4 regions of the Streptomyces sp. HUAS MS02 genome follow, and region 2 is predicted to be linked to each of the others. Evidence: riboswitches for the same ligand, from Rfam matches in the RefSeq annotation. Region 2 holds a riboswitch; each other region holds the start of a gene.
The links. A riboswitch is a leader RNA that binds a small molecule or an ion and turns the genes downstream of it on or off. The one in region 2 is predicted to bind cyclic di-AMP.

Region 1 (2,191 bases), 2.8 Mb from region 2:
TTCCGGGAGGCGGCCGAGCAGGAGGCGACGCTCGAAGCGGTGGCCCAGCGGCTGGAACGGGCGCTGGCCCGGGAGGGGACGCGGCGGGAGGCCGCGCGGAGGGACGAGGCGGTGGAGTACGAGGGGTTCGTGACGGCCGTGCTCGCGGAGTTCCCGCACGGCGCGGGCCGCGCCCGGATCGTCAACCGGGGCCACCCCTCGCCCCTGCTGCTGCACGCCGACGGCACGATGTGCACCCTGGACGCCCCGCGGCCCGCGCTGCCGCTCGGCATGGACGACCTGGGCGCCTGGCCGGACCGCGCGGAGGAGACCGGGTTCCCGCCCGGGGCCACGCTGCTCTTCTACACCGACGGCCTGTCCGAGGCGCGCGACGCGCACGGTGTCTTCTACGACCCGGCCGCGCGCCTCTCGGGCCGTGTCTTCACCGCACCGGGCGCCCTGCTGACGACGCTCGCGGAGGAGGTGCGCCGGCACACGGGCGACCGCACCACGGACGACATGGCCCTCCTGGCGATCCGCCGCCCGTGAAATCTGGTCGTCCGATGTTCGTGAGGTGTGGTCGTCCGACGTCCGTAGGTGTGGTCGTCCGGCGTTCGCGGGGTGGAGATGTCACCGAGCGTGGCCGCTCCACCGTTCTCCGTATAACAACTGACGTCACGTCAGAGCAACTGTTACTCGCGAGTCAAGGTCAACTCGCCCGTTTTCGGCCCCTCATGACCCGTAAAGTCCTGCGCGAAGAGCGGAACGATCATTCGGAACAGCTTGGAATGGAGTACTCGCGTCTATTAACGTTCGATAACGCAGCGCGGTCGTCCCAGCCGTCACAAGAGACGGCTCCGTGCTCACGCGCCGAATCCCGCAAGGGAACCGGGGAACCACCAACCCTGGGGTGAATCGCACGGAAACCGCCGTGGCAGTACGCACGACCGGTTTACGCGCGTAGGAGACCTTCCTGCTCCGAACCCGTCAGCTAACCCGGTAGGCGAGAAGGAAGGAAGGAGTACGCCCACGTGGCGTCGAACCGGTCCGCGACCGAAGCCCCGTTCGTGCCGGCCCAACGTGACGGCGAGAGCCAGACGTTCGGCTACGGCAGCTACAACAGTGACAACGAGGGCCCCTGGCAGGAGTGGAATCCCAGTGAGGATTCGCTTCGTCCCGTTCGCGGTCGGCACCGCGTCGCCAAGAAGACCGGCGTACTCGCCCGTAACGGTCTGGCCCGCAGCTCCACGGTCCTCGGCGTCGGTGTCATAGCCGCCGTCAGCGGTGCCGGGATGGCGAGCGCGCAATCCGGCAAGGCCCCCGTCTCCATATCGATGCCCGACATGCCGAACGTCGGCTCGGTCTTCGAGGACGAGGCCGACGAGCCGGAGCCCCAGGGTTCCACCTCCCCCCTCAGCAACGCGGGGCTGATCGCCGCCGACACCGAGCAGGGCACCGCGGACGCCGGTGAGGCGCTGCGCGCCCGCATCATGGCGCAGGCCGAGTCCCAGCAGGACGCCTTCGACAAGGCCGCCGCCGAGGCCGCGCAGACCGCCGCCGCGGAGCAGGCCGCCGAGCAGGCCGCCAAGGAGAAGAAGGAAGCCGAGGCCAAGGAGGCCGCCGCCAAGAAGAAGGCGGAGGAGGAGGCCGCGGCGAAGAAGGAAGCCGAGCGTCTCGCCGCCCTGGCCAAGCAGTTCACGCTGCCCACCTCCTCGTACACCCTCACCTCCAGCTTCGGTCAGGCCGGCCCGTACTGGTCCTCCGGCTACCACACCGGCCTCGACTTCGCGGCCCCCACCGGCACCCTGATCAAGGCCGTAGGCAGCGGCACCATCACGCAGGCCGGCTACGAGGGCTCCTACGGCTACAAGACCGTCCTCACCCTCGATGACGGCACCGAGATCTGGTACGCCCACCAGTCCTCCATCGGCGTGAGCGTCGGCCAGAAGGTCGCCACCGGCGACGTCATCGGCCGCGTCGGCGCCACCGGCAACGTCACGGGCGCCCACCTCCACATGGAGGTCCACCCCGGCGGCTCCACCACCGGCATCGACCCGGCGGCCTGGCTCCGCAGCAAGGGCCTCAACCCGTAACGGCCGACAGCACCAACCCCGGACAGCGACGCCGCGTGGGCCCATGTGCCCACGCGGCGTTCGTCGATGGGGAAACGATGGGGAAGTCGGTGAGGAATGTGGGCGTCCGGTCCGGTCGT
Region 2 (2,191 bases):
CAGCCGCCCAGGGAGCGCAGATCCTCGCTGTTGCCCCTCCTGGCCCGCTCCTGGCCCAGCCTGACCAGGCCGCGCAACACCTTGAGGTGCGCCTCCGTACGGCGCTGTGCGGCGCGGGCGGCCCCCAGGGGCTCCAGCAGCATGCGCATCTCCAGCAGGTCGGCCGCCTCCTGCTCGGTCGGCTCGGCGACGCACGCGCCCGCGTGCCGGCGGGTCACCACGAACCCCTCGGCCTCCAGCGTGCGCAGGGCCTCGCGCACGGGCACCCGGCTGACGCCGTACCGGCGGGCGAGCAGTTCCTCGGTGAGCCGGCTGCCGCGCTCGTAGACACCCGCGACGATGTCATCACGGATCGCCGTGCATACCGAGTGCGCCGGAATACGCATGACCGACCTCCGCCTTAATCCCCGTGAAACGTCGATGATTGACGTGTGTTCCAGCGACTCTATTGCAGCGAGCGGGAATTTCCGATGGCGGACCGGAATCCAAGGATATTTTTTGGACAGGAGCTACGTCACACAGCGGGTATGCATGAACGAGGAAAGCCCCGGCTCGATGAGCCGGGGCCTCCAGGGAAGCGTCGGGGACGCGTCAGACGTTCACGCCGTGCGAACGCAGGTACGCGGCGGGGTCCATGTCCGAGCCGTACTCGGCCGTCGTCCGGGCCTCGAAGTGCAGATGCGCCCCGGTGACGTTGCCGGTCGCCCCGGAGAGGCCTATCTGCTGGCCGGGGGTGACCGTCTGGCCGACGGAGACGCCGATGGACGACAGGTGGCCGTACTGGGTGTAGGTGCCGTCGTTCATCTTGATGACGATGTTGTTGCCGTAGGCACCGCCCCAGCCCGCCTCGACGACGGTGCCGGAGCCGACCGCGAGGACGGGCGTACCGGACGCGGCGTGGAAGTCGACACCGGTGTGGCTGCCGGAGGACCAGACGGCACCGCCGGTCTTGTAGCCGGTGGAGATGTAGGAGCCGCTGATGGGCGCGACGTAGGCGTTGAGGCGCTCACGCTCGGCCGCGCGGGCGGCACGGGCCTTGATCTCCTCGCGCTCCTTGGCGGCGGCACGCTCCTGCTCGGCCTTCTCGGCGGCGGCCTTCCTGGCCTCCTCCTGCGCCTTCTTCTTGACGGCGGCCACCTCGGCGGCCTGCTCCTGGGCGGCGGCCTGCGCGTCGACCTGGTCGGCGACCGTGTCGCCGAGGGTGATGATCTGGTTCAGGCCGGTCTGCTCGACGGCGGGCTCCTCCGCGGCGAGCGCGGGGCCGGCCAGGGTGCCGAAGACGCCGGTGGTGGTGAGAGCGGCCACGCCCACGTTTCGCGTGGTCGTGCGCTGCACACGGCTGGGACGGCGGTGCTTCCCGGGGGCGCGGGTGAACGCCATGAAGTGGCTGGTCCTTTCCTTCCTTCTCGCCTACCGGGTTAGCTGACGGGTTCGGAGCAGGAAGGTCTCCTACGGCTACCCCTCGTTTCGCGTCGCTCCGCGAAGGGCACCCGATTCACCCCAGGGACGTGATGGGTCCCCGGCTCCCCTGGCTCGCGCCATGCGGGGACTCGGCGATGACTGTCCGGTGCCGCGGCTGCGGCGAACTTCTGACGAACAGCCGGACCGACGCTAAGTGGGCCGTCTTCGAAATAACAAACGGATCACAGGATTTGTTAACTACGCCACAGGGCAGACACACAACCTCCGCCATCAATACGGACAAACAGGGGCCCTGGTGACTCTTCCGTCACCAGGGCCCCACTGACACGCGTCCGTCAGGCCGGCTCCTACTCGGCCGGAACGACGGTGACTTCGCCGATTCCGAGGGCCCTGACGGGCTCCTCGATCTGCGCGGCGTCCCCGACGAGGACGGTCACCAGACGGTCCACCGGGAAGGCGCTCACGGCCGCCGCGGTGGCCTCCACGGTGCCGGTGGCGGCGAGTTGGCGGTACAGCGTCGACTGGTAGTCGTCCGGCAGGTACTGCTCGACCTGGTCGGCCAGCGTGCTCGCCACGGCCGCGGCCGTCTCGAACTTGAGGGGGGCCACCCCGACGAGGTTCTGCACGGCGACGTCACGCTCGGCGTCGGTCAGGCCCTCGGCGGCGAGGGTGCGCAGCACCGTCCACAGGTCGTCGAGCGCAGGACCGGTGTTGGGGGTGTCGACGGAGCCACTGATGGCGAGCATCGCGATGCCCGAACCGTCGGGCG
Region 3 (2,191 bases), 6.0 Mb from region 2:
GGTGGCGATCGAACTGCCCTGGACGGTCCCGGCCCAGCCGGTCAGCGCGGGCGGTCCGCAGGAGACGTGACGGCGTCCCAGTTCGTGTCTTCCGTGTCCGCGTTCGTGTCCGGGCCCTGAGGCGTCCTCGATGACGGTGCGGGCGCGGGGGGACGTGCGGGCGTGGTCGGAGTCGAGCCGTAGCGGTCGGAGACACGGCCCACCAGCTTCGGGAGGACGGCCCACAGGCTCAGGCACACGAGGAGGGTGCCGGCCCCGGCGGCGATCCCGGCAGTCCGGCCGAGCGTCACGTCCACGACGAGCAGGACGGATCCGGTGAAGGCCGGCATCAGCACGATCAGGCCCGCGGTGGCCAGCCTCGACGAGACCTGGACGATGACGGGCTTGGCGTTCTGCTGGAAGAGCGAGCGGTGCAGGGCGGCCGGGGCGGTGAAGAGCGTCGCCGCGAGGACCGAGAGCAGCAGGGTGATGACGTACGTGGCGCGCTGGACGGAGTCCAGGTCCGGAAAGCGCGGGGTGAAGGCCAGCGTCAGCAGGAAGGCGAAGAGGATCTGCACCCCGGTCTGGGTGACGCGCAGTTCCTGCAGCAGTTCGGAGAAATTGCGGTCGGCGCGTTCGAGTGGGGTCTCGTTGCGTGCGGGGCGGGTGCGTTCGTCGGCCATGGTCGAACGGGTATCCAAAACCGCCGGTCGCACGCCCGTGGGGGCGGCGGAGCTCCCCGCCGCCCCCACGTGGGTCAGCGGACCCGGCCGTACCAGACGTTCTTCGTCCAGAGCTTCTGCAGCCGGACGACGTCACCCGTCTTCGGCGAGTGCCAGATCTTTCCCTTCCCCGCGTAGATACCGACGTGATAGACGTTCGAGCCCGAGTGGAAGAAGACGAGGTCTCCGAGCTTGCGGCTGCTCGCGGAGATGTGCTTCGTCTTGTTGTACTGCTGCTGAGCAGTACGGGGCAGCTTCTTGCCCGCCTTCTTGAACGAGTAGAGCGTCAGCCCTGAGCAGTCGAACCTGCTCGGGCCCGTGGCGCCGTACTTGTAAGGGGAGCCCTTCTTGGAAGCCGCGACCTTGAGTGCCTTCGACGCCACCGTGGCGGCCTCGGCGTCGGCTGCGACGCCCGGGACCACGATGCTGCCGCTGACAGCGGCGATGGTCAGAGCCGAGGCCGTGCCGGCCCGGGTCAACAGCGACGGGACACGATTCAGCGCAGTCATGCGCAACCCTTCGTCAGCCGCCTGTGAAGGATGACCTGTCGGATTCGGGCTGGCGAAGTTGCCCGGCCGCTGACGCGGCTTCACCCCAAGGGCTGCTCGGCGCGGTCATGGCTTGACCGTTCCGGCGACCCGTCGTGCTTGGGTCCTCCACTCCTGCCGATGCACTTCTGTCGACCGGTCATCCGGGCGGCGGCAGGACTCGGCGTCCACCCGGATCGCCCCGCCGCTGCGGCGGGGGCTTGTCGTCAGGAAGGGATCTTGACGCACTGAAGTCCGAAAATCCCAACGGAACCGTGGATTTGTGGTCTTACTCACCACTCGCCCGTTCGGGTGGACAGACCCTTTTCGGCTGTTGTGTCCAGGCGGTCGAGGAGGTCCGCACCAGCACCGGAATGGTGCATTCCGGCCCGGTACCAGGCGTGTTGCGCAACTTGACAGGTCCTCACGACGTATGGGCCGATGGGTCGATCGCAGTAGGCCGTCCGGACGGCGCGAAACCTGGACCGGACGCTCCGTCAGTAGTACGGCGAGCGCCCCGGGATCGGTTCAGACGCTCTGGTGCTCTGTCCACATTGGTTCGCCGGGTTGGTGGGCGGGGCGGACGGATGTGCGGTATGTCCGATCCGAGTGCTGGGGTGCGGTGGCTGAGCCTGTCCGCGTGCGCAGGTTGACCGACCAGGAGGGGCAGAAGCTGCAGCAGATCGTGTGCCGGGGCAGCAGCAGTTCGGTGCGCTTCCGACACGCGATGATGCAACTGACGTCCGCCGGCGGGAACCGGTTCCCGGTGATCGCCCAGCTGGTGCAGGCCGACGAGGACACCGTGCGCGATGCGATCCATCGGTTCAACGAGATCGGCCTGGCCTGCCTGGACCCTCGGTGGGCGGGAGGCCGTCCCCTCCTGCTGCACCGCACCCACGGAGTCCGGTACTTCCACGGCTGCTATTCGGTCGGCGACGACACGCTCTGGGGCATCAACCGCCG
Region 4 (2,191 bases), 3.5 Mb from region 2:
CGAACATCGCCTGGTCGATGAGGCGCTGCTCGGTGGCGTCGTAGCCGACGAGCTCCGGGCCGATCTGCTCGATCACGGCGAGGACGGCCTTCTCGACACCCTTGCCGAGGTAGCGGTTGGGGTCGCCGTCACGGAGCTCGATGGCTTCGAAGGCACCGGTGGAGGCGCCGGACGGGACGGCGGCACGACCGGTGCTGCCGTCGTCGAGGCCGACCTCGACCTCGACGGTGGGGTTGCCTCGCGAGTCGAGGATTTCCCGGGCTACGACGACGTCGATGGACGGCACGAGCATCTCCTTCATGGGATGTGACGCGGAAGTGCGGGGCCCGCGGGCCTTGCGACTAGAGCCTAACCGCCCCGGGCGCGTCGGCAGCCGACCGACCGTCCCGTGGACAGACAGACCGTACCCATTGTTTCAGTCCGGAACAAAGGGGGGTGGGCCAGAAAGTGAACGGGAAGGGTCCCGCGGGGCGGGCCTGGAGGTGCACGGGCATGAAAAACCCCGCCCCGGTGCGTACGGGGGAATGCGCACCGGGGCGGGGAGCTCGTGGGGACGGGGGACGGCCTCACGAGGTCTTCACTATGGAGGACACGGATGTGAGCGGGCTGTGGTTCAGCCGGGAAGCGGCCCGAATTTCTCGGCCCGGCCGAACCAGCCCCGCCTGCCCGGCCATGGGGGCGGCCGTGGGGGACGGCAGGCGTGTGGTAGTCGTCGTCCTCGCCCGGGGTCAGCTCAGGTGGAGCTGCTGGCCCGGGTAGATGAAGTCGGCGTCGTCGATGATGTCCTTGTTCAGCTCGAAGAGCTTCTCCCAGCCACCCTTGACGTTCTTCTTCTCGGCGATGCCGCTGAGGGTGTCGCCGCTGACGACCTTGTACTCGCCGTCGCCCTTCTTGACCTTCTTGCCGGTCGGGGTCTCGACGGTGGCGCGCTCGGAGGAACGGGAGGCGCGGGTCTCCTCGCCGCTCTTCTCGGTGCTCTTCTGCGAGGTGCCGGAGTTCGAGGAGGAGGCGGCGGCGCCGTCGTACGAGGCGCTGGACAGGCCCTTGCCGCAGACCGGCCAGGCGCCCTTGCCCTGGCCCGCGAGGACCTTCTCGGCGATGGCGATCTGCTGGGCCTTGGTCGCCTGGTCGGCGGTGGAGGCGTACTGCGTGCCGCCGTAGCCGGCCCAGGTGGAGGCCGCGAACTGCAGGCCGCCGTAGTAGCCGTTGCCGGTGTTGATGGACCAGTTGCCGCCGGACTCGCACTGGGCGACGGCGTCCCACTCGGAGGCGGTGGCGGCGGAGGCGCTGCCGGCGGCCATCAGCGGGGCGGCGACGGCGGCGGCGCCGGTGACACCGGCGACGGCGATGGCGCGAACAGCCTTGGACGGGCGACGGTGCTTGCCCTTGCTGGAAAACAGCATGGAGAGATCCCCTCACCGACGCCTGCGAGGTGAGCTGTCGGGTTCGGGCCGGTTGAGTTGCCCGGCCGCGTCCGCTCGCCTCTCGGCTCACATGGCGCGGCTTCACCCCGAGCCGGTTCCGGACGTACGCCCCCGAAGGGCCGCAACCACCGGACCCGGCACTTACCTTGGGTCCCCCGCTCCTGCCTACGGCGCTTGACGCGACGACTGTTCCTTGCGGCCGTTGGCAGGATTCGGCGTACCGACCGCAGGGGCCCGCTGTGGCGAGCGGTCACGACCGTAAACAGGTGATTGCCCGAATTTCAAAGACGATCAGGGGGTCTGTGATTCATCTCCCATGGAGATCAAAACGGGCATTCAGGGGCGAATGGTGACCCGAACTCTCGCTACTTTTCGCCCGTTTCGGCACCGACTTCGAGGGTCTGACCGGGAAGGATGAGGTCCGGGTCGGTTCCGACCGTGGTCTCGTTCTCGGCGTACAGCTCGCGCCACCCGCCGGTCAGGTCCAGCGAGTTGGCGATCCGCGTCAGGCTGTCGCCCGCACGGACGGTGTACGCGCCGTCCGTGGCCGCCTGCGCCGCGTCGCCGCCACGGGAGGCGTGACGGCCGGAGGGGGTGGGGTCGGCGGCGCGGGAGCCCTCGGTCGCGTCCACACCGGCCTCCGCGTCGACGGCGGCGCTCTCGTCGGCGCTGGCGCCGCGGTGGCGACCGGTACCGGCATCACTCTCACCGGCCGAAGACTTGTCGCTTTGCTCAGACTTGTCCGACTTTGCCCCCTCGGAGGTCGC

Region 1: linked by a shared signal. The riboswitch ahead of ACZ9QC_RS22260 (M23 family metallopeptidase) and the one ahead of ACZ9QC_RS10185 (M23 family metallopeptidase) in region 2 are both predicted to bind cyclic di-AMP.
Region 3: linked by a shared signal. The riboswitch ahead of ACZ9QC_RS36335 (C40 family peptidase) and the one ahead of ACZ9QC_RS10185 (M23 family metallopeptidase) in region 2 are both predicted to bind cyclic di-AMP.
Region 4: linked by a shared signal. The riboswitch ahead of ACZ9QC_RS25370 (transglycosylase family protein) and the one ahead of ACZ9QC_RS10185 (M23 family metallopeptidase) in region 2 are both predicted to bind cyclic di-AMP.

What each region holds. Positions count from the first base shown of each region.
Region 1 covers NZ_CM146747.1:5,181,158-5,183,348, forward strand. Annotated here, with positions in the region: gene ACZ9QC_RS22255 (PP2C family protein-serine/threonine phosphatase) at 1-528, shown strand, start outside; cyclic di-AMP (ydaO/yuaA leader) riboswitch at 838-1,000, shown strand; gene ACZ9QC_RS22260 (M23 family metallopeptidase) at 1,011-2,072, shown strand.
Region 2 covers NZ_CM146747.1:2,387,205-2,389,395, forward strand. Annotated here, with positions in the region: gene ACZ9QC_RS10180 (GntR family transcriptional regulator) at 1-386, opposite strand, end outside; gene ACZ9QC_RS10185 (M23 family metallopeptidase) at 592-1,380, opposite strand; cyclic di-AMP (ydaO/yuaA leader) riboswitch at 1,394-1,566, opposite strand; gene ACZ9QC_RS10190 (M16 family metallopeptidase) at 1,770-2,191, opposite strand, start outside.
Region 3 covers NZ_CM146747.1:8,404,471-8,406,661, forward strand. Annotated here, with positions in the region: gene ACZ9QC_RS36325 (ATP-binding protein) at 1-70, shown strand, start outside; gene ACZ9QC_RS36330 (DUF6328 family protein) at 42-662, opposite strand; gene ACZ9QC_RS36335 (C40 family peptidase) at 737-1,210, opposite strand; cyclic di-AMP (ydaO/yuaA leader) riboswitch at 1,214-1,384, opposite strand; partial or broken gene ACZ9QC_RS36340 (helix-turn-helix domain-containing protein) at 1,851-2,191, shown strand, end outside.
Region 4 covers NZ_CM146747.1:5,879,545-5,881,735, reverse strand. Annotated here, with positions in the region: gene eno (phosphopyruvate hydratase) at 1-286, opposite strand, end outside; gene ACZ9QC_RS25370 (transglycosylase family protein) at 729-1,403, opposite strand; cyclic di-AMP (ydaO/yuaA leader) riboswitch at 1,408-1,607, opposite strand; gene ACZ9QC_RS25365 (transglycosylase family protein) at 1,790-2,191, opposite strand, start outside.